Regions from separate parts of the Planococcus massiliensis genome, predicted to be linked through region 1. Evidence: predicted binding sites of a transcription regulator. Region 1 holds the regulator's gene; the other holds the start of a gene.
What was found. The regulator LexA, encoded in region 1, represses DNA repair genes until DNA is damaged. The targets are predictions, from matches to a motif close to CGAACATATGTTCG.
Positions count from the first base shown of each region.

Region 2: a site for LexA is predicted at 3,846-3,859, ahead of uvrB (excinuclease ABC subunit UvrB). Genes of this name have one in related genera too.

Region 1 is NZ_CCXS01000001.1:1,464,089-1,475,980, reverse strand. Features, by position in the region: gene BN1080_RS07095 (alpha/beta hydrolase) at 1-37, shown strand, start outside; gene BN1080_RS07090 (YneF family protein) at 76-318, opposite strand; gene tkt (transketolase) at 449-2,449, opposite strand; gene BN1080_RS07080 (DUF896 domain-containing protein) at 2,621-2,854, opposite strand; gene BN1080_RS07075 (YneB family resolvase-like protein) at 2,912-3,565, opposite strand; gene yneA (cell division suppressor protein YneA) at 3,562-3,879, opposite strand; gene lexA (transcriptional repressor LexA) at 4,045-4,665, shown strand; gene BN1080_RS07060 (class I SAM-dependent methyltransferase) at 4,710-5,441, opposite strand; gene BN1080_RS07055 (hypothetical protein) at 5,508-5,702, opposite strand; gene BN1080_RS07050 (hypothetical protein) at 5,761-6,186, opposite strand; gene BN1080_RS07045 (hypothetical protein) at 6,309-6,515, opposite strand; gene BN1080_RS07040 (hypothetical protein) at 6,640-6,864, opposite strand; gene glnA (type I glutamate--ammonia ligase) at 6,971-8,305, opposite strand; gene BN1080_RS07030 (MerR family transcriptional regulator) at 8,347-8,730, opposite strand; gene BN1080_RS07025 (methionine gamma-lyase family protein) at 8,852-10,084, opposite strand; gene BN1080_RS07020 (trimeric intracellular cation channel family protein) at 10,194-10,799, shown strand; gene BN1080_RS07015 (rhodanese-like domain-containing protein) at 10,845-11,144, opposite strand; gene hfq (RNA chaperone Hfq) at 11,258-11,482, opposite strand; gene miaA (tRNA (adenosine(37)-N6)-dimethylallyltransferase MiaA) at 11,506-11,892, opposite strand, start outside.
Region 2 is NZ_CCXS01000001.1:2,350,974-2,362,865, reverse strand. Features, by position in the region: gene BN1080_RS11800 (enoyl-CoA hydratase-related protein) at 1-311, opposite strand, end outside; gene BN1080_RS11795 (ABC1 kinase family protein) at 415-2,031, shown strand; gene BN1080_RS11790 (YhjD family protein) at 2,352-2,717, shown strand; gene BN1080_RS11785 (competence protein ComK) at 2,815-3,369, opposite strand; gene BN1080_RS11780 (IDEAL domain-containing protein) at 3,547-3,786, shown strand; gene uvrB (excinuclease ABC subunit UvrB) at 3,929-5,911, shown strand; gene uvrA (excinuclease ABC subunit UvrA) at 5,918-8,800, shown strand; gene BN1080_RS11765 (DUF4097 family beta strand repeat-containing protein) at 8,917-10,095, shown strand; gene BN1080_RS11760 (DUF1801 domain-containing protein) at 10,131-10,556, opposite strand; gene BN1080_RS11755 (GTP-binding protein) at 10,583-11,892, opposite strand, start outside.

The sequences.
Region 1 (11,892 bases):
CTCTTCTGAAGCGGATATAAGCACGGCTAGCAATTAATTTCGTCCAAACAAAAAAGCGCTCACGATGAGCGCTTTTTATTTTTTAGCTGGTTTTCCAGGTTTTGTTGACGCTTTATTCATTTGAGCCATCATTTGATTGATTTTTTTCTGAGATGGTTTTTGTCCCATCTGCATCATCATGATTCGCAGCATTTCTTCGTTAATCGGCGGGTTGTCCTGCAAATATTTCATCATGTATTGACGAGCGATGAAAAAGCCAAGCGCAACACCGGCGAGCAAAGCCACGATAACGATTACGATCCAAATCCATGTAGACATTCAAGTTACCTCCTTCGTGTTGCATAAATAAGTAGTGCACCACAATGGATTATACTATAAATCCGGAGTGGTGACTATACACAGAAATAGATAAAAAAGAGAAGGGACAGAGCTCCCTTCTCTTTGCTGCTTATTCTTCGATCAATTGTTTAACGCGGGCTGCCACATTTTCAGGAGTGAAGCCAAATTCCTTCATGATGCGTTCTCCTGGAGCGCTTGCGCCAAAATGGTCAATGGCTAAAATATCGCCTTCATCGCCTGTGTATCGTTCCCAGCCGAATGAAGTCCCCATTTCAATTGCCAAACGCTTCTTAACCGTTTTTGGAATAACGGATTGCTTGTATTCTTTATCCTGTTTTTCGAAACGGTCCCAAGACGGCATCGAAACAACAGAAACGGAAATGCCTTCTTCCGCTAATTGCTTCTGTGCCTCTACAGCTAAGCTGACTTCAGAGCCTGTCGCCAACAACAACGCTTGCGGGTTTTCTGCCGGAGAAACGACATATGCCCCTTTTTCAACGCCTGTTTCAGCCATTTCGCCGCTCTTCTCAAGCACTGGCAAGTCTTGGCGTGAAAGCACCAATAGCGTCGGCGTTGATTTTGCAGTCAACGCTAAACGCCACGCAGCTTTCGTTTCATTTGCATCAGCCGGGCGGACAACGCTCAAGTTTGGCATGGCACGAAGAGAGGCTAAATGTTCAACCGGTTCATGCGTCGGGCCATCTTCTCCTACAGCTACGCTGTCGTGAGTGAAGACGAATGTGACCGGAAGGCCCATCAATGCAGCCAAACGGATTGCAGGGCGGACATAATCGCTGAATACGAAGAACGTACCGCCGAATACATGCAGACCGCCGTGAAGCGCCATACCGTTTAGAGCAGCGCCCATTGCGAATTCACGCACACCGAACCAGATATTGCGTCCAGCTGGATTTTCAGCATCAAAATCGCCGCCGCCTTTAATATTCGTTTTGTTTGATCCTGCTAAATCCGCACTTCCACCGAAGAATGAAGGCACCGCTTTCGCAATCGCATTGACCATGTCGCCTGATGAAGCGCGAGTCGCTTGCTTTTTGCCCACTTCATATGTCGGGAATTCAGCATCAAAGTTTTCTGGAAGCTCTCCAGCAATCGCTTTTTGCAATTGCTCAGCCAATTCCGGATATTGTGATTCGTACGTTGCATACAACTCGTTCCAAGCGCTCTCGGCTTTTCCGCCTAATTCTTCCGTCGCTTGTTTGAACGTTTCATAGACTTCTTCCGGCACGTGGAAATCTTGATCGAATGTCCACTTGTAATATTCTTTCGCCAATTTCATTTCGTCTTCACCAAGCGGTGAGCCATGTGCATCAGCTTTTCCTGATTTATTTGGGGCACCATAGCCGATGACCGTTTTCACTTCAATAAGCGTCGGTTTGTCTGAAGATTTTTTTGCTTCTGCAATTTTAGCAGATAGGTCGTCCAGTTCGTTGCCGTCATCTACGCGCAAGTAATTCCAGCCATATGATTCAAAACGTTTTTTGATATCTTCAGAGAAACTCATGGCGAGGTCGCCATCAAGGGAAATGTCATTGCTGTCATATAGGACCACCAATTTATTCAGTTTCAAGTGGCCGGCAAGCGAAATGGCTTCACCCGCAACCCCTTCCATCAAGTCTCCGTCTCCGCAAAGAGCGAATGTGTGATGGTCAACGATGTCCAAGTTTTCTTTGTTGTAGGTAGCAGCTAAGTGGCGTTCGGCCATTGCCATGCCGACCGCCATGCCGATTCCTTGCCCAAGCGGTCCAGTTGTCGCTTCAACGCCGACTGTATGGCCGTATTCCGGGTGCCCAGGAGTTTTTGAATCCCACTGGCGGAAGTTTTTGATTTCTTCCAATGACAAGCCATACCCGCTTAAGTGAAGCAAGCTATATAAAAGCATGGAACCATGTCCAGCCGACAAGACGAAGCGGTCACGGTTGAACCAAGTCGGGTTTTTAGGGTTATGGTTCATATGTTTTGTCCATAATGAGTAAGCCATAGGAGCAGCGCCCATCGGCAAGCCTGGGTGACCAGAGTTTGCTTTTTCGATCGCGTCAATAGAAAGCGTTCTTATCGTGGTTACTGCAAGTTGATCTGCATGGTTTGACATGAAAAACATCCTCTCTTCTACAAAAAAATATAGATCCTTTTCTAGTGTAGTCAACAATAGAAAAGAATACAACTAGTAAACCGCATGCGGCGGTGTTTATCGGAAATTTGGGCGAAGTTATGTCGTGAAATGTCCAGTGGTTTGATCGAAAACAAAAAAAGAGAATAAGTATTAATTCAAATACTTATTCTCTCGAATATTTTTGACCTTTTCCGGCGTCACGTCATTGCCGTTCGGGTCGATGACTTTTACATTTTCAATTGTGCCGCGCATCGTTTTGCGGAAAGTCTGCAAATATTCCTGGCGAAGCAGCGACTGTTCTTTCGCTTCTTCGATAGACAAGCCGTCCGTTTTCGATTTGCGCGATAATTCATTTATGCGATTTAATTTATCCGGTGGTAACATAAAATCCCGCCTTTCTTCTATCATATCGTACAAAACAAGGGCAGTTTCTGCAATAGATTAGCCTTGTTTCAGGCTTTCAAATTCTTTATAGCGCCGGTGGACAGTCGCTTTGCTCGCCTGGTAGCCGAAGCCTTGCAATGTCACAGCGATTTCATGGAAAGTTAAACCGTTTTCTTTCAAGCTGACAATTTGCTCGATTGGGAGATCCAGGCGTTCCCGCCCTTCCGGATTTCCTTTCCCTTTCAAGTTCTTTTCTGGCTTATAGCCGTTTTCGACCGCACGCTTCATGCCGCGTTTGATCTTGGCATTATGTATTTTCCGCTGATACTCCTCGACAATCGCGAGAATCTCCAGGACCATGTCATCCATATCGTTCAGTGCGATGGGGCCTCTGTCGGATAATGTATAAACTTCGACGCCGTATTTTTTCATTACATGCAAGAGCGCAATGCGGGCATGCCCTCTCCCTAATCGTGTTTCATCTTGGATAAACACAGCATCAAATTTGCCGGTCTTGATGCAATTGAGCATCTCTAATAAGCCTTCACGGTCCATTTCATAGCCGCTGTGCTGGTCCGAGAAAATTTCTTCTACACTGTAGGACTGCTCAAATGCAAATTTGAGCAGCTCCTCTTCTTGCCGTTCTAGCGAAGTTTCTTGGGTGTCTTTCGTGGTGCTGACACGGCAATAAATTAATGCAGATTTTTTCATTCCGCATCACCTGCCAGCTTAACAGTTTCATCTGGGGCATACTTAAGTTGATCGCTTGGAATCTTAATCGATTGGCCAACGACAATTTTTGGGGTCTCTAATCCATTTTGCTGCATAATTTCCTCTATCCATTCATGGTGTGGGATATCGCCGCTGAACGATTCAGCCAGCGTCCATAGCGTGTCGCCTTCTTTAACTTCCACTTGGCTCGTTGTCGCTTCGTTGCTGTTGTATGAAAAAATCGTATAAATAGATACTAGCAGAACTAATAGGAAAAATGCTGCAAGATAAGAATTTTTTTGGATGAATGTCATGTGAACCGCCTCCTAGGAATGTGTGTTCGGAATATATGTTCTTATATTAATGCGAACAGGTGTTTTTGTCAACAAATAAATTCGAACCTATGTTTGCATTTCATATCCCAAGTTGGTATACTTATGGTAGAAAACATACTGAACAACTAAAAAGAGGTGAAACTGTTGAAAAAAGTATCAAAACGGCAGGAAGATATTTTGACATTTATAAAAGACGAGGTCCGGGCTAAAGGCTATCCGCCTTCCGTACGGGAAATCGGAGAAGCAGTTGGTTTGGCATCCAGTTCGACTGTCCATGGACATCTAGCGCGGCTTGAAAGCAAAGGCTTGATCCGCCGAGATCCAACAAAACCGAGAGCGATTGAAATTATCAGCACTGAAGATGCATTAATCGACAAAAGCCCTGTGCTTCATGTCCCGTTAATTGGTAAAGTAACAGCAGGATTGCCGATTACAGCGATAGAAAATGTTGAAGAGTATTTCCCTCTTCCTCAATCCTATGGTACGGAAGACGATCACATTTTCATGCTCGAGATCATGGGTGAAAGTATGATTGAAGCAGGCATCCTGAACGGCGACTATGTCGTCGTCAGACAGCAGCAGACCGCAAACAACGGAGACATCGTTGTGGCGATGACCGCCGAAGATGAAGCGACTGTAAAGCGCTTTTTCAGAGAAGAAGGCTTTTTCCGCCTACAGCCTGAAAACTCTTCGATGGACCCGATCATCGTGGAACAAGTTTCGATTCTAGGAAAAGTAGTCGGCGTATACCGCCAACTACATTAAAAAGAGAGCTGAGAAAAAATTCTCAGCTCTTTTTTTCGTCTCGTTCATTTTTCACAGGAAAAGATCAGCATGATAGGGACGCGCGTCCTTCTGTCATATTCCTCTTTTGTCGCAAAGCGGCTTCTTTCCGGTTTTCCTTCTCTCAACGCTTGAAGCTGAAATCCAGCAGCCAGCAGGGCCGTTATGTAATGTTCGGTCGTCCAGTGGTATTTTCGGATCGTTTCCCTCACCCAAGGCTCATTCCGTTCACCTTCGATAAAATAATCATCCACGATCCAATCTTCTCTTTTGCCTCCTTGCGCTTTGCTTTTGAAAGAAGAGGTGGTCAGCGGATGCTGAATGCTGAAAATGAAGCGCCCTTTTTCCTTTAGCGAGGCATGGACTTTTGCAAATAGGCTTTCAATGTCAAGAAGATAATGGACGACAAAACGCGACGTCACCAAATCATAGATGCCATTTCCAAAATCGGCGGCTTCAAGCGATTCGTTTATTATTTGAATGCCCGATCCGGCTGTTGTTTTTTTCGCGAGTTCAGCCATCTGCTTTGATCCTTCAATTCCTGTGTAGCTCCTCGCCCCTATTTCCATCAAATCCAATCCATATGCCGCATCTCCGCATCCTAAGTCCAATACTTCCTGCCCCTTTACCGTCTGGATAAGTTCCATCAGTATCGGTTTTTCAATCGCATTATTCGGGCTTTCCTCCCGGTTGCGCCGCTTTAAATAATTTTCCAGAAAGCTTTCCTCATTGTATGCACTCGGCCCTTTATAAATCATTCCAATCACTCCTTCAAGTTATTTCCGCATGGAAAAGGCATCCTTCAAATGAAGGATGCCTAAACGTTAAATTTCAGTGACAACTATATATTTGACAAGATTGATGGTGATGCGGTAAAGTTTTCCGGTCACTTCATCGACCATCTCATACGTGCCATTAGACGGGATTTTGTTCAATGCAGATTCGCGGTCGGTTCCTTTTACATTTTGCACAATGGTATTGCCTTGATCAAAATAAAATTCGACTTGGAATGTTTTCATGAAGGCCTCCTAAACTGTGTCATTTGAACTCTTTTACCAGTTTAACACAGCCTTCTGCTTATTGCTGTTTATATAATTCTTTGTAAGCGAGAACTTTCAGCGCAAGCATCTCTTCTTCGCTTAATTGGGTTTCGAGCTTTTGAATCGCTTCCTGCTGGGTCATAGTGCCTTTTTTCACTTCCGACTGCATCGTTTTCAATTCACTGATGCCCACTTTTTGGATTAATACACGAGTCGCCTCGCCTTTAGTCTTGATAGGCAGATCACGGCCTTCCGCTTCTTTAGCCTCTTCAATATATCCTGACAATTGCGGGTCTTTTTCTACATAGGTTTTGATTTCATCCATTTTTCCGCTCTCTGCAAGTTCGCTCGTGGCTTCTTCCACGATTTTATCCGAAGCGATATTTGTGCCGACATAATAAACGCCAATGCCTGCCGCCGCCAAAATGATTGCAAATACAAGAAAATATTTTAAAAAGCGCATTCGCCATTCCTCCATTGTTTCCGTACTGCTAAATAAGACGCATAACTCCATCAAAAGTTACAGAAAAGGCAAAACCCCGATGCCAGTCACTTTTCAAGGCTGGGCATCGGGTGGATTGCGGTCTATTCTGTTAACCTACTGAGTTGGTTCCTCTGTTCAGTTACCCACCAGTCGATATGATCTTTGTCAAATATCAACATGTCGCCAAAAGGCTGGCTGTGCGGTATTGTCCGCAGGGTTATCAAATTTCGGATTTGCGCTTCAGTCATTGGGCATTCTTTTGAATTCAAGTATATTAAAAGATTTTCAATCCCTTGAATTTTTTTCATCTAATCACCCCCACAAAATTTTCCTTGCGCTTTCAAAGAAAACTCAGTACGGATCATTAAATTTAGAAAGCCTATTTTACTAATACCCTGAATGTTAAGCTTATAACCCTTAGTTCCCGCTTTATTATCCCCCTCTTCGCGAAGTGGTGACCGGTTCAGTGTAATTCTTAATCTTCACTAACTTTACGTCCTCTTTGTTAAAAAGATTCAATTCCTCAAAATTGTCTTCAAAACGGACAATTTTTTCTGAAAGTGCCATATCAGCTATTTGATCACGGCTAGCGGCTTCAACTGTCCGTTCAACAGCCAGCCCTTTTTCCAAAAAGTATTGGATCACAAATTTAGGCATCAGCTCACCTCCTTATTAAAAAGTTCTGGATGCAGCTTGCCCTTTCCTCCTTCTTTTGTAAAATAAAAAAACTGCAAGAGCTTTAAAGCCCCTGCAGCCGAACTGATTAATACATTTTGAGATATTGCTCGCGCTCCCATGGGTGCACAGCGATGCGGAACATGTCCCATTCGATTTCTTTCGCTTCGACGAAATTGTTCAAGATATGGCTTCCAAGAGCTTTTGTCATGACTTCGTCATTTTGAAGCTCTTGCAATGCAGCATATAATGTCGGCGGAAGATCTTTGATGCCTACTGCTTCACGCTCTTTTTTGTTCATAGCATAGATATTGCGGTCAACCGGCTTCGGTGCTTCCAGTTTCTTTTTAATGCCGTCAAGGCCCGCACTCAAAAGAACTGCCATTGCCAAGTAAGGGTTCGCCGATGGGTCAACTGAACGGACTTCTACGCGAGTCGACAAGCCGCGGGAAGCTGGGATGCGGATCAACGGGCTGCGGTTTTGGCCAGACCAAGCCACGTAGCACGGTGCTTCGTATCCTGGAACTAAACGCTTGTAAGAGTTGACCGTCGGGTTCGTAACAGCTGTAAATCCTTGGGCATGCTCTAAAATTCCCGCTAGGAACTGGTAAGCTGTTTCGCTCAATTTCAATTCGCCGTCTTCATCGAGGAAGGCATTCACTTTGTCTTTAAACAACGAAACGTTCATATGCATTCCTGAACCGTTGACGCCGAAAAGCGGTTTTGGCATGAAAGTAGCATGCAGGCCATGTTTACGGGCAATCGTTTTCACCACTAATTTAAATGTTTGGATATCGTCGCAAGCTTTGATGGCGTCTGCGTATTTAAAATCGATTTCGTGCTGTCCTGGAGCCACTTCGTGGTGGGAAGCTTCAATTTCAAAGCCCATTTCTTCCAATTCCAATACGATGTCGCGGCGGCAGTTTTCGCCAAGGTCCATCGGTGCCAAGTCGAAGTATCCGCCGTTGTCGTTTAATTCAAGAGAAGGCTCTCCGCTTGCATCCAATTTGAACAAGAAGAATTCCGGCTCTGGCCCTAGATTGAAATGCGTGAAGCCCATTTCTTCCATTTCTTTCAGAACGCGTTTTAAGTTGTTGCGCGGATCTCCTTCAAACGGAGTTCCATCTGCACGGTAGATGTCGCAGATTAAACGGGCTACTTTCCCTTTTCCTGTAATCCACGGAAATACAACCCACGTATCCAGGTCAGGGAACAAGTACATGTCTGATTCTTCGATGCGAACGAATCCATCGATAGAAGAACCGTCAAACATCATTTTGTTGTCGAGTGCTTTGTCCAATTGAGAAGTCGGAATTTCAACATTTTTGATTACGCCGAGAATGTCTGTAAACTGTAAACGGATAAAGTTGACTTCTTCTTCTTTCACTAATCGCTTAATGTCTTCTTTAGTATACTTGCTCATCTTCTTTCCACTCTCCTATGTAAGTTTTATATTCACTCGCCTCATTTGAAAAAGCGAGATAAATCACCTTGCCGTAAGCCTCCGCGTTCATAAGAGCGAAGCTGCTGCATTTCTTCCCTTAAAATTCTGCGCAATTCTGCGTCGCTGATATTTTTGGGTTCAGCCTTTTCGTTTTCTGGTTGGTCTTTCAGGTTATAGATTTTCTTGATCCCCGCCATATTCAATCCCTGCTCCAGATACTCTTTAATTTCGAGCAGCGTATCGACATCATTCAATGAGAACATGCGTTTATTGCCTTCTGTGCGGGCTGGGCTGATCAATTCATGCTCTTCGTAATAGCGGATCTGGCGCGCAGTCAATTCTGTCAGCTGCATCACAATGCTGATGGGCAGAAGCGGCATCGTCCGACGAACCCGATTCGTCATTGTTTTCACCCTTTTCAGTTTTACTACTCTTTCAGTATAAGACACGTCAGGAAAGTTGTCAATCACATGTTACATTACCTGACATAAAAATATTCCTGCACTCTTTCAAGTGCAGGAACACTTATAAAAGACCAGCTTCTTCTAAAGCTGCGATTGAATTCAACACAGCAATTTTTACATGTTCATAAGTTAATCCACCTTGCACGAAAGCGGTATAGGGCGGCCGAATCGGGCCGTCTGCTGTAAGTTCGATGCTTGAGCCTTGGACAAATGTTCCGGCTGCCATGATGACATCGTCTTCATATCCTGGCATATAAGCGGGTTCCGGCTTGAATTGCGCATTCACCGGAGAACTGTTTTGGATCGTTTGGCAAAAAGCGATCATCTGTTCAGCTGTTTTAAAAGAAACGGACTGAATGAGGTCGGTCCGCGGCGCCGAATAATGCGGCGTCGTTTCCATGCCCACCGATTCTAATAGGGCTGACGTAAAAATCGCGCCTTTTAATGCTTGCGATACGATATGGGGAGCCATGAAAAACCCTTGGTACATATCCGGCAAGGCATTCAATGAAGCTCCTGCCTCTCCTCCTATACCCGGTGAAGTCATCCGGTAACCGCATTTTTCGACTAAATCTGCTTTTCCGGCAATATAGCCGCCGATTTTCGCCATTCCGCCCCCCGGATTTTTAATTAACGAACCGGCAATGAGGTCTGCCCCCGCTTCAATCGGTTCCCGCTCTTCGACAAATTCGCCGTAGCAATTGTCCACAAAAATAACGGCATCTTCTTTAATCGTTCTGACACGACGAACCATTTCTTCAATTTGATCAACTGTGAAAGAAGGGCGCGTGTCGTATCCCCTTGATCTTTGGATCGCAATCACTTTCGTTTTTCCAGAAATCTTTTGCTCGACAGCTGGCCAATCCACCTCATTTTTTGAAGTCAAATCGATGTGCTGATAGCCAATGCCGAAATCTCTTAAAGACCCTGTATCTTTTTTGCCCCCTGACACAATGGAGTCCAGTGTGTCATAAGGTTTCCCGGTAATGTACATCAATTCATCCCCCGGGCGCAGCATACCGAACAGCGCAATGGTGATTGCGTGGGTTCCGGAAATGATTTGCGGCCGGACCAAAGCAGCTTCCGCTTTAAATACGTCGGCATAGACCCGTTCTAATGTATCCCGCCCTTCATCGTCATAGCCGTAGCCTGTAGAAGGATGGAAATGATGGTCGCTCACTTTTTGCCGGTGGAAAGCATCCAATACTTTTTTCTGGTTCAAGTAAGCAATGTCGTCTGCATGCCGCAGCTCTTTTTGGATGGTTTCTTCTATTGATCGGATTGTTGTCTGCATGTTAATCTCCATTCTTTTTTAATGCCCTATCCATTATGACGCGAAACTTGAAATTGCGTCAAACTCTGATACAATTCATAGAGTTAGTTTTTCGGGGAGGATCAGTGCAATGGCTTGGGAAGTTTTAAGTGCAATCGGGACCGTCGCGTTTGCCATTTCCGGTGCGATTATCGCAATGGAAGAAGAATATGATATTTTTGGCGTTTATCTTCTCGGAGTCGTTACCGCGTTCGGTGGAGGGGCGATCCGCAATTTACTGATTGGCGTTCCCGTTTCCGCTCTGTGGGAACAGGAAATGATGTTCCAATTAGCAGCCATTTCGATTACCATCGTTTTTCTTTTCCCGCATAAATTGCTCGGACCGTGGAGCAGGTGGGGCAATTTCTTTGATGCAATCGGCTTGTCGGCATTTGCTGTACAAGGCGCGTTATATGCTGTTGATTTGGACATGCCGATTATCGCTGTCATGGTAGCCGCCATTTTAACCGGTTCCGGCGGCGGCATGATCCGTGATTTATTGGCAGGTAGAAAGCCGCTCGTCTTGAAAGCGGAAATCTATGCGCTGTGGGCGGCCATTGCAGGCATCTTGATCAGCATCGACATGATTCGCTCAGATGCTGTCTTGTACGGGCTGTTCCTTGCCATCACCATTTTGCGCATCCTGTCTTATACGTATAAATGGCGGCTGCCGTCCAGAAAAATTCAGCTGCCGTAAAAAAAACAAGCCATGCGGCTTTCAGCTGCATGGCTTGTTTTCTCTTTAAGCGATGACTTCCCCGTTCCAGTTCATCATGCCGCCTTCAATATTAACAGTTTCAATGCCGTTTGCTTCCAAAAAGTCGCATGCCATCGCACTTCTTCCGCCAGCTTTGCAGATGACGTGGACAGCCGTACCTGCCTCCAGTTCATCTAGCCGTTCTGGCAGCTGCCCGAGCGGAATGTGCTTCGCTCCGGGTACCATGCCATAAGCCACTTCTTCGTTTTCACGCACATCTATCAAGTAAATTTCTTCGCCGCGTTCGACGATTTCCTGCAATTCATCTGTTGTAATGGATTTCAAGGCTTATTTCCTCCTGTTAACTGTGTAAGTTTAAGCTACTTAAAAAGGGTATACCCCCCTTCCGCTTCTGTCAAATGAAAAAACCAGCCGGGTCGCTCCGGCTGGCTAATCGCTTATTCTTGATGTTCGATGTTCACGGGTTTTGCAGGCGAGAACGTCGAAATGGCATGCTTGTAGATCAATTGCTGTTTGCCTTCCGTTTCAACCAGCACCGTAAAATTATCATAAGATTTGATGGTTCCTTTTAGTTGGAAGCCATTCAGTAAAAAGACGGTGACAAAAATATTATTTTTACGCAGCTGATTTAAATAGACATCTTGAATGTTGACTGGTTTCATGAATATCCCCCTTAGAATAAACCCTACTCTGTGATTTGCCGTGCTATTAGCTCTATTCGACGGCCCCGTTCATTTTCCTGCATCATCGCTTCAATTTCTGCCAGCTTTTTTTCATCGGCTGCTAAAGCATCAATCCAAAAGATCGGCAATTTGTTTTTAAAATACGTAAATTGCCGTTTTGCATACTTTCTGGAATTTTGTTTGATTTTGCTGACGGCCTCATCCAGTGCAAGTTTCCCGTCAAAATAAGCAAGAATTTCTTTATAGCCAATTGCTTGAACCGACTGGGCCTCGCGAATGCCGCGGTCGTACAGCCCTTTCACTTCATCCAGCAGCCCTTTTTGGAGCATGGCATCGACGCGGTCGTTGATCCGTTCATATAAGACCGGTCTTGGAATATCCAAACCGAC
Region 2 (11,892 bases), 890 kb from region 1:
CCGTTCATCATGGCGATGGTTGGCTGCGGCAAATTTTCAATCGTTGTAAAAACTTCCCCGATTTTGAAGATATTGCGTTTGACGTGCTGGTCGGTCAACGTTTTACGTTCTTTCAAATCAGCTCCTACGCTAAATGCCTTCTCGCCAGCCCCTGTAAACACTACGACCCGGATATCCGGATTAATGCGGATCGCTTCGACGACTTGTCCAAGTTCCGTCAGCATCTCGTAGTTGAACGCATTCATGGCCTCTGGCCGGTTCAGCGTAATAAAAGCCAGATTCCCTTGTTGTTCGTAATGAATCGTGTTCATTTCCATCCCCCTTTAAGAACTTTCCATCCTTTAAAAACATACCACTTTTTGGACTATTCCGCTAACAAACTCTATAATGGAAGCCAGGGAAGGAGGCTCACAAATGACGCGCATCGCATTCATCCGCATTTTCCGCATTGTCTTCATGGCAATCAAATTCTACACGCAAGTGATGCTTTTCCAGCGCCGCCACCGGGGCAACTGGAATCCGCTTGTGCAGGAAAAATGGGAAAAACTCGTAACGAAACAAGCAAAAGAGTACAAAGTGCTCGCTTTGAAATTAAGCGGATTAATGATTAAACTGGGCCAATTCCTATCTACGCGAGCCGACATCATGCCGCCTTCATTTTTAGTGGAACTGGAAGGGCTGACAGACCGGGTGCCAGCCGTGTCTCGCCAAAAGATTGTCTCGGTGCTGGAGCAGGAGTGGAATTCGCCTCATACCAGCTATTTGGCGAGCCTATCCAATGAGGCGGTTGCTTCTGCTTCTATCGGAGAAGTTTACAAAGGCATTTTAAAAGATGGAACGGAAGTGGCCATCAAAGTGCAGCGCCCTGGCACCGATCGGATTTTGCGCGCTGATTTTCAGGCAATCCGAATCGTGATTTGGTTTCTGCGGACATTTACACCCCTATCCAAACAGATGGATTTCAAGCAATTATACGATGAAATGACGGAAACGATTGGAGCCGAACTGAATTTTCTTCAAGAGCTTCAAAGTGGACGCGCTTTTTCTGAGCGTTTTGAGGGAATGGAAGGCGTCCGTTTTCCTGTCTATTTCGATGAATATACGACGCGCCGCATCCTCGTCATGGAATGGATCGAAGGCGCGCGCATTACGGATCTGGCCTTTATCGAAAAGCACAATCTCGACCGGCATGAGCTGTCTGAGCGTTTGTTCATCCTGTTTCTTGAACAAGTGCTCTACGGAGGACAATTCCATGCGGACCCGCACGGCGGCAATATTTTATTGAAGCCTGACGGCACGATTGTCTTGATCGATTTTGGGATGACCGGAACGATTTCAAAAGCCGATTCACAAGCGGTCCTAAGAATTGCAGAAGGCATCATTTTCAAAAACTACGACGAAGTGCTCGATGCACTGGAAGAGCTGCGTTTTCTTTTGCCGCAGGCGGATCGGGCCCTTCTCGCCGATACGATTGCCCGGCTCGTCGCTGCTTATGAATCGAATGAACTCATGCAGATGGACAGCTTTGTGGTCGAACGCTTGCTGAAAGATCTGCAAGGCATCGTCCGGACGCAGCCGGTTCAGCTTCCGGCAGAATTCGCGTTTTTCGGAAGAGCGGCTTCGATTTTTGTCGGAGTGCTGCATGTCCTGGATCCTGGCATTGATTTGCTGGCGCTGGCCCGTCCGCGCATACTGGAATGGGCTTCTTCCCAAAAAGAAGGGAAGCGGATGTTCGGCAAAGAAGATGTCTGGCGCTGGGTGATTCAAGCATCCAATCCGCTGCGGGTTTTCCCGCAGAAAGTGCTCAATTACTTGGAAGAGCCGGAGCGCATGCGCCATTACCTGGAAAATCGGGACGGCCGCATTCGGGAGCACCAAAGAGATTTGCAGAGCCGCATGTTCGCCGGCATCTTCACGATCTTGTCATTTGGCGGCATCTCTGTAGCAGTCTGGTTTTCCCACGAAGCATTGATTTGGGTATCTTCTGCATTTTTCGTCGGATCTTTATGGACATACCGCTCCATTAAATAACCATCAAAAAAACTGCGCTAATGACAGCGCAGTTTTTTTGATGTGTTGAAAAAGGTAGAAAAGGAAAAAATCCGCCTGAAAATTCGATGCTCTGCAAAACTGCTGCGAAGCGATTGATCGCGGCTTATTGTGGAAACGTTGTCCATAGCGCCGCAGTACGGAATTCAGAAGTACATGCATCAATCCAACCAGTTTCTCGACAATTTGAAAAACTGCGCTAATGGCAGCGCAGTTTTTTTACATAAGGGCTATTGCTTTCTGCCATTTTAGCTGTAAAATGAAAATAAGAACAAATGTTCTCTTTTGGGGAGGTGGACCAGATGCCGTTGATCTCACAAGAGGAAGTAGCCCATTTTGAAAACATGATTTATTTGCCGATGGTGTTGATCATTTTGGAACGCGACCGCGCCTTGATCGAAAAAGGTTCTTTTAAGCTGAAACGGCCCTATTTGGAACTTATAGAAGGCGCGAGCAAACATGCGCAAAGAGAACTGACGGATACAAAAATCCATATGCGGAAGCGCCAAATGAAAGTGATGAGAGGGAAAAGAGATGATACGTTCACCGAATATGTTTTTTACCATGGCGGATTTGAAGACCATCGCCGCTATTTGAATGTCAGGCTGCGCAATCGGGTAGAGGAATTATTGAGGGTGTATTTAGCGATGGCCTACAATGAAACATAAGGTGAAGGAGACGATTGAAAGAGGGTCGATCAGGTAGAAAAGAGGCTGACGAATCGTCGAGGTATGAATCTCTGCCTCTTTGCTTAAAAGAAGTCAATCAGTCGAGCGGATGTTCTTTGCGCGGTGTATAGCGGCGCTTGGTCAAATAGATCATCTGGTGTTTATGGACCTGCTGCGCGTTTTTAAAATAACGGCGAAGCGAACCGGCGAATGAATGCTGGTTGCGGAGTGCGATGGGCGAGACGTCGAGCGGCACCGTCACCCCGTTGCTCAAATGCACAATGCTTCCTTTTCCGCTTTCATCGGTATCGACAAGGTCCACAGCATCAAAGTTAAACCAGACGGAATCTTTGTTCTTCGGGGAATGCGTCGGGAAGAAGAGCAAGGGATTGCCGTAATATTCGCCGATAATGACCGGCGGTTTGTGCTTGACGCGGATGGCCTTCTGGGAATATAGCGTTGCGCTTTCCAAAGATCCCCGGTAAAACGAACAGGAAGAAGTGACCGTTTTATAAACCGATTCTTCCACTATGAATTCACTGCGGTCTTCAATTACCCGTGTGCCCTCGCGGTGGCCGTTCATGTATGGCATAAGAGCGTAAGTGTTGCTGCACACCGTATAAGATATGGGATTTTGATTCCTTCTACCCATGATAAAACACCCCTTTAATTTACTATACATATAACATTATAATAAAATATGGAAATTTAGCAACGCATTTAATCGGAATATAAATTTTTTTCTATTTCATTAGAATTTTCAAAAAAGTTATTGATTATTCCTATTGCTTTCATGTATACTAATGAAAAGCATTCGGGGTGAAGAAGAATGGAAAACTATTATTCTTATGCTGATTTCATGAAAGCGATGGCTCAAACAAAGAAGATTACAGAAGCGGAAAAACTGCTAAATGATATTTATCTGGATTTATTCCTAAAGCATGTTCACCGCTCGCAGCAAGAAGCTCAGCTCATGACACTAATCGATGAAGCCCTGGACAATAATGACCGTCAATCATTCGCCACTTATACCGCACAGTTGCAGAGCCTGCAATGTGATGAAGATTAAATGAGAAAACCGCTCCTTGTGAGCGGTTTTTTTTGTTGGCCGGAAAAGAAAAAACGAAAAAAACATACGTTCGCTTTTTGTTAGGGGATTTTTAGGGCATATGATAAAATAGAGAGAGCGATATAATGGGAGGACGTTGACTATGAAACAGGAATTTAAACTCCAGGCCCCTTATGAACCGGGCGGAGATCAACCGCAAGCCATAGCGGAACTGACAAAAGGCATCATCAATGGCAAGCGCTGCCAGACATTGCTTGGGGCGACAGGGACAGGGAAGACGTATACGATGTCCAATGTCATTCAGCAAGTGAAGAAGCCGACTTTGATCATGGCCCACAACAAAACATTAGCTGGCCAGCTTTACAGCGAGTTCAAAGAATTCTTTCCGGATAATGCGGTCGAATACTTTGTCAGCTACTACGATTACTATCAGCCGGAAGCATACGTTCCGCAATCGGATACTTATATAGAAAAAGATGCCAGCATCAACGACGAAATTGATAAATTGCGGCACTCTGCCACAAGCTCTTTGTTTGAACGCGACGATGTCATCGTCGTTGCCTCGGTATCCTGCATCTACGGGCTCGGATCTCCAAAAGAATACCGCGAACTCGTGGTTTCTCTTCGAAAAGGAATGGAAATCGAACGCAATCAGCTGCTCCGGAAATTGGTTGATGTCCAGTATGAACGCAACGACATCAATTTCATTCGCGGAACTTTTCGTGTGCGCGGAGATGTCGTGGAAATTTTCCCGGCGTCCCGTGACGAACATTGTTTGCGTGTCGAATTTTTTGGCGATGAAATCGATCGGATCCGTGAAGTGGATGCGTTGACCGGCGAAATTATCGGCGAGCGCGAACACGTCGCCATTTATCCGGCATCCCACTTTGTAACCGGTGAAGAAAAAATGACGAAGGCCATTGCCAATATTGAAGCGGAATTGGAAGAACGCCTAAAAGAAATGCGTGCAGAAGATAAATTGCTGGAGGCGCAGCGCTTAGAGCAGCGGACGCGCTACGATCTTGAAATGATGCGTGAGATGGGATTCTGTTCAGGCATCGAAAACTATTCCCGCCATTTGACTTTGCGTCCGCCGGGCGCTCAGCCGTATACACTCATCGATTATTTCCCGGAAGATTTCCTCTTGGTCGTTGATGAAAGCCACGTTACATTGCCGCAAGTCCGAGGCATGTTCAATGGGGACCAAGCGCGCAAAAAAGTGCTTGTGGACCATGGTTTCCGTTTGCCGTCTGCCATGGATAACCGCCCATTGACCTTCGATGAATTCGAAGAGCATATCCATCAAGCGGTATTCGTATCAGCAACGCCGGGGCCGTATGAACTTGAACATACGCCGGAAATGGTCGAGCAGATCATCCGTCCGACAGGCTTGCTCGATCCAACAATCGAAGTGCGGCCGATTGAAGGGCAAATCGATGATTTAATGGATGAAATCCGCCAGCGTGTGGAACGGGATGAACGGGTACTCGTAACGACATTGACCAAAAAAATGTCGGAAGACTTAACGGCTTATTTGAAAGAGGCAGGCGTGAAAGTAAATTACCTGCATTCCGAGATAAAAACATTGGAACGCATTGAAATTATCCGGGAGCTGCGCATGGGTGTCTACGATGTGCTGGTCGGCATCAACTTGCTTCGTGAAGGATTGGATATTCCGGAAGTGTCGCTCGTCACCATTCTCGATGCAGACAAGGAAGGTTTCCTCCGTTCCGAGCGGTCATTGATCCAAACGATGGGCCGGGCAGCCCGGAACGCGAACGGCCACGTCATCATGTATGCGGACAAAATGACCGATTCGATGACGAAAGCGATTGAGGAAACGACTCGACGCCGAACCATCCAAGCGGAATACAACGAAAAACACGGCATCACGCCGGTTACCATCCAGAAGAAAATCCGCGATGTTATCCGGGCGACGACCGCAGCGGAAGGAACCGAAGAATACGTGACAAAAGCAGCGGCAGGCAAAAAGCTCAACAAAGAAGACCGCCTGAAGCTGATTTCGTTATTGGAAACAGAAATGAAAGAAGCGGCAAAAGCCCTCGATTTCGAACGGGCAGCCGAACTTCGAGATACTGTGCTTGAATTGAAAGCGGAAGGGTGATGGAATTTGAAAAACCAGGAAATACGTATAAAAGGGGCGAGAGCCCACAATTTGAAAAACGTTGATGTCACCATCCCGCGCGATCAGCTTGTGGTGATGACGGGCCTTTCCGGTTCAGGAAAATCTTCATTGGCTTTTGATACGATTTATGCAGAAGGGCAGCGGCGCTACGTCGAATCGCTGTCTTCTTATGCCCGCCAATTTTTAGGGCAGATGGACAAACCGGATGTTGATTTGATTGAAGGGCTATCGCCGGCCATTTCAATCGACCAGAAAACGACCAGCAAGAATCCGAGGTCTACGGTAGCGACTGTAACTGAAATCTACGATTATATGCGTTTAATGTATGCGCGGATCGGCAAACCGATCTGCCCGAACCATGGCATTGAAATTTCGTCCCAGACGATTGAACAAATGGTCGACCGCTTGCTCGAATATCCGGAGCGGACCAAAATGCAGGTTTTAGCGCCAGTGGTTTCCGGGCGCAAAGGGACGCATGTGAAGATGCTGGAAGACATTAAAAAGCAGGGATATGTACGGGTGCGCATCGATGGCGTCTTAACCGATCTGGATGATGACATCAATCTTGATAAAAATAAAAAACATTCGATTGAAGTGGTCATTGACCGCATCGTCATGAAAGAAGGCATTGCCCCGCGCCTCAGCGATTCGTTGGAAGCGGCATTGCGCTTAGGCGAAGGCCGCGTGCTGGTCGATGTCATGGAAGAGGAAGAGCTCTTATTCAGCGAGCATCATGCATGCCCGATCTGCGGATTTTCAATCGGTGAATTGGAACCGCGGATGTTTTCATTCAACTCGCCTTTTGGCGCTTGTCCGGAATGCGACGGGCTTGGCCATAAGCTCGAAGTGGACCCTGATTTGGTGATTCCTGATTGGAGTTTGTCGCTCGAACAGGATGCCATCGCGCCTTGGAAACCGACAAGTTCGCAATATTACCCGCAAATGCTGAAAGCCGTATGCAAGCATTATAAGATCGACATGACGGTTCCGATGAACGAATTGCCGGAAGAGCATATCCAAATTCTGCTTCACGGCTCAGGACACGACAAAATCCGCTTCCGTTATGAAAATGACTACGGCCAAATCCGGGACAATCATATCCATTTTGAAGGGGTCTTGACGAACGTCGACCGCCGTTTCCGCGAAACGTCTTCTGACTGGACTCGGGAACAAATGGAAAAATACATGGGCGAACAGCCTTGTCCGACTTGCAAAGGGTACCGCTTGAAACCGGAATCGCTTGCAGTTAAAGTAAATGATCTGCACATCGGTTCCGTTTCTGAATTCTCGATTGTCGAAGCGGATAAATTTTTTGCAAAGCTGGTCCTTTCGGAAAAAGATGCTCAAATTGCCGACGCGATTGTGCGGGAAATCCGGGAACGCGTCAGTTTCCTGATCAATGTCGGCTTGGATTATTTGACGCTGAATCGTGCATCGGGCACGCTATCTGGCGGAGAAGCGCAGCGCATTCGCCTCGCTACACAAATCGGTTCACGGTTGACCGGCGTCTTGTACATCCTGGACGAACCGTCAATCGGCTTGCATCAGCGGGACAATGACCGGTTGATCGGAGCGTTAAAAGATATGCGCGATCTCGGCAATACGCTCATTGTCGTCGAGCATGATGAAGACACAATGCTTGCAGCCGATTATTTAATTGATATCGGACCCGGAGCAGGCGTACACGGCGGAGAAGTGATCGCTGCCGGCACTCCTGAAAAAGTCATGAAGAATAAAAAATCGTTGACTGGCCAGTATTTGAAAGGAACTAAGTTCATCCCAATTCCTGCAGAACGCCGGCAATCGGATGGACGTAAAATTTCCATTCGCGGAGCCAGCGAAAATAACCTGAAGAATGTAGATATTGATATTCCGCTCGGCTTGTTTGTAGCGGTTACCGGTGTATCGGGCTCCGGTAAAAGTACCCTAGTCAACGAAATTCTCTATAAATCATTGGCAAGCCGTTTGAACCGGGCACGCATCAAACCGGGGAAACATAAATCATTGGAAGGCATCGATGAATTGGAAAAAGTCATCGATATCGACCAGTCGCCAATCGGCCGTACCCCAAGGTCGAATCCGGCAACCTATACCGGCGTATTCGACGACATTCGCGACGTATATGCCTCAACGAATGAAGCGAAAGTGCGCGGCTATAAAAAAGGGCGGTTCAGTTTCAACATCAAGGGTGGACGCTGTGAAGCCTGCCGCGGAGATGGTATTATAAAAATAGAAATGCACTTCCTTCCGGATGTATATGTCCCATGTGAAATTTGCCATGGAAAGCGCTATAACCGTGAAACGTTGGAAGTGAAATACAAAGACAAGAGCATATCCGACGTATTGGAAATGACGGTGGAAGCAGCGTCGCAATTTTTCGAGCACCATCCAAAAATTCACCGCAAGCTAAAAACCATCGTCGATGTCGGCTTGGGCTATATTACTTTAGGCCAACCGGCAACCACTCTGTCCGGAGGCGAAGCGCAGCGGGTCAAACTGGCTTCCGAGCTGCATAAACGCTCGAACGGCAAATCCTTCTATATCTTGGATGAACCGACGACGGGGCTCCATGCGGATGACATTTCAAGGCTCCTTCTCGTGCTCCAGCGCTTAGTCGACAATGGCGACACGGTCTTAACCATCGAACATAATCTTGATGTCATCAAGACTGCGGACCATATTATTGACCTTGGGCCGGAAGGCGGCGACAAAGGCGGCACGATTCTGGCGACAGGTACCCCGGAAGATATAGCTGCTGTAAAGAAATCTTATACCGGCAAATACCTTGGCCCGATTTTGGAACGGGACCGCGCCCGTACCGATGCGAAAGTCAAAAAAGCGACAAGCAAGAAAAAAGCAGCAAAATGAAACTTTTCCAGTCAGTAAACGTATGAATAAGTAGAACATTCAGCTTGGATTTTGTTCGGCCAGCAGAAGCAAAGCGCTGGCTGATCAAGAGTTCGGCGAAGAGGAGGCCGCAATACATGCAAAGTGAAAAAGAACGCATATTGGATATGGTCGAAAATGGTACGATTACGGCGAGAGAAGCGGTTGAATTGCTGAGAGCGATTGACGGCGGCGGAAACCAGGAATCATCTCGTGATTCTTCTTACGGCCGCAATGAATACCGTGAAAAACGCGGGAAGCGTGGATTATTCAGACCAGAAGACATGATCAAAAGATTCTCAAAAGATGTTTCCAAAAACGTGACGAAAGATTTTTCGAAGAACGTTTCGAAGGATTTCAATCAATTGGGCGACCGCATGATGACATTTATGCAAAGTTCGGTAAGCAAATTGAAAACCATGGATTTTGATTCGCCTTTCGGTGAAGCGATCCAATTCAGCCATACGTTCCGCGAGGAGAATTTAGCGATTGATAACATCATTGCGGATTTAGCGAACGGGCAGCTTGAAATTTTTGCTTCGCAAGATGAGACCATCCGGGCTGAATGTACCGTTAAAGCATTCCGTGCAGAATCGGAAATGCAAGCGAGAGAAGATTTCCTGGATAAATTTGTTTTTATTGCAGATAACCAAAAGCTGCGGATCATCAGCGACATGAAAACGACTCAAGTAAATGTCGTTCTTTATGTCCCTGCGAAAACGTATGACCATATTACAGCCCGTTTGTTCAACGGCGGATTTACAATGAAGCGCATTGATGCGGCATTGGTCAAAGTGAAAACCGCGAACGGGAAAATCGATTTGAAGAACAGCAATTTCGATGATGCGGAACTGGAAACGGCGAATGGAGCCATCCAAGTCCAGGAAGCCGCAGGGAAATTCCTAGAAACGGAAACGCTGAATGGCCGCATTTATATAGACGGCGATATTCAAACGGTTGAAGCGAAGTCGTTAAACGGCAATGTCGTCGTAACGTCAAGATGCAAAGAAGCACGCAAAGTGGAAGCGAAGACCATTGCGGGAAATTTGGAAATCTACATCCCGTCCCATTTGCCGCTCAGAGGTGAAGTTTCTTCCAACTTAGGAAAAATGGATGTCTTACTGGCAGATGTGGAAAACACCCATGAGCAAGGGCAGTTTATGCAGAAATCCATCCGCTTCTCGAAAGACAGCGGGGAAGCTGTTGCAGCTCCATTACTGATCCATGGCGAAACAAAAACCGGTACGGTTCTTGTCCGCTACCTGACAATCGAATAAACATAAAAAAGCCGGCATGCGTATGCCGGCTTTTTCTATGGAGTTGGGGGATAAAGCTTTTGCAAAAAGGCGATCGACTGGACGATCAGTTCTTTTAAAACACTGACGTCGATATCCTCTGTTTTATTGATGTATACACAGGATTTTCCGCTTGTGTGCTTTCCAAACTTTTCGAGTAATTTGCTTCGTTCGTCGTCGCCCGTTGCGAAGTAAAGCGCCGTTTTTGCTTTGCGCGGCGAAAAACCAACGAGCGGTGCATCGCCTTCATGCCCTGTAGCGTAAACGTAGTGATAGGAACCGAAGCCGACAATGCTCGGCCCCCACATTTTAGCCGGATACCCGCTTGTTTCTTCGAAAATCTCTAGCAATCGATAAGCGTCTTGCCGTTTTTTCGGATTTTCCACCGCTTCGATAAATTCGATGACACTGTCATCCGTTTCTTTTGTCTTCGGTTCGTACATCGTCTTCCCCTCATTTCTGAAAGAATTTATAAAAGGTGCATGGCAGCTTCCGCTTCATCCCATGGCACCTTATAGCCATGGCCTTTGGCACAAAAAATCGACGTAGAAGTATAAGCGGGATCGGCTTCTTTATCGTACTGAATCTGTTGGATGATTTCTTCTTCATTGTGGCAGAAATCATAGCCGCCGAACAGCAGATTTAAACTTCCTTTGCCGTGGGTGAACGAAGCGAATTCCGTACTGTAATTCATGAAAGTGGCTACAGGGACGGTGCCTTCGATGAAAACTTTGCCGTCCGCCGTGTGCGGTGCGTCAAACTTTCCGTGAGCTTGCTGGATATCGGACAGCACTTTGCCCATAAAATCAATGCTCGTACTTATTTTAAACCGGTACATCGGTTCCAAAAGCCGATTTTGGGCTTTTTCAAGCCCTTGGCGCAGGGCTCGGTAAGCGGCTTCACGAAAATCTCCGCCGGAAGTATGCTCTTTATGTCCGCGGCCAGTCAACAACGTAATATGGACATCCGTCAATGGCGATCCTGTCAATAAACCATGATGATCCCGTTCGCTTAAATGGTGAAGAACCAGGTTCTGATTGCCTGTGGATAACTCATCCGCATGGCAAAGGTTTGAAAGGGTGACGCCGCTGCCGCGTTCCGCAGCTTCGATTTTCAGATGGACTTCCGCATAGTGGCGCAAAGGTTCAAAATGGCCGTAACCGGTAACGCTGTCTGTGATCGTCTCTTTGTAGAGAATTTCGGGATTCCCAAACGTGACCGTGAAACCGAAACGGTCTTTGACGATTTGCTCGAGCACTTCCAACTGGATCACGCCCATCACGTGGATATGGAGTTCCTGAAAATGCTCATCCCAGTTGATATGAAGCGAAGGGTCCTCGGCATCGAGAAATTGAAACGCCTTCAACACTTCTTTTACGGAAAGAGAATCTTCAAAAAGCACTTTCGATTTCAATGCCGGAATCGTATCAGTGGAAGGGGAGTGGATCAATGTTCCCACCCCTTCGCCAATCGCAGTTTCGCTTAAACCGGTTGCAGCAATCAGTTCGCCGGCATGCGCCAGCTCAGCCGGTTGGAATTTAGCGCCGCTGTAAACCCGGAGCTGCGTCGCTTTTTCTCTTTTTCTCGAACCAGGTTCTCCGTATTCGATTTCATCGCGGACACGCAGCGTTCCGCTCAGGATTTTAAAGAAAGTCACGCGGGTGCCATTGGCTTCGTGCCGAATTTTATAGGCTTTGGCAGAAAATGGTTGTTCTTCGTCATAGGAGGTTTCCGTCAAGGCATCCAGCTTCTCGAAAAATGTTAGGACACCGATGTCTT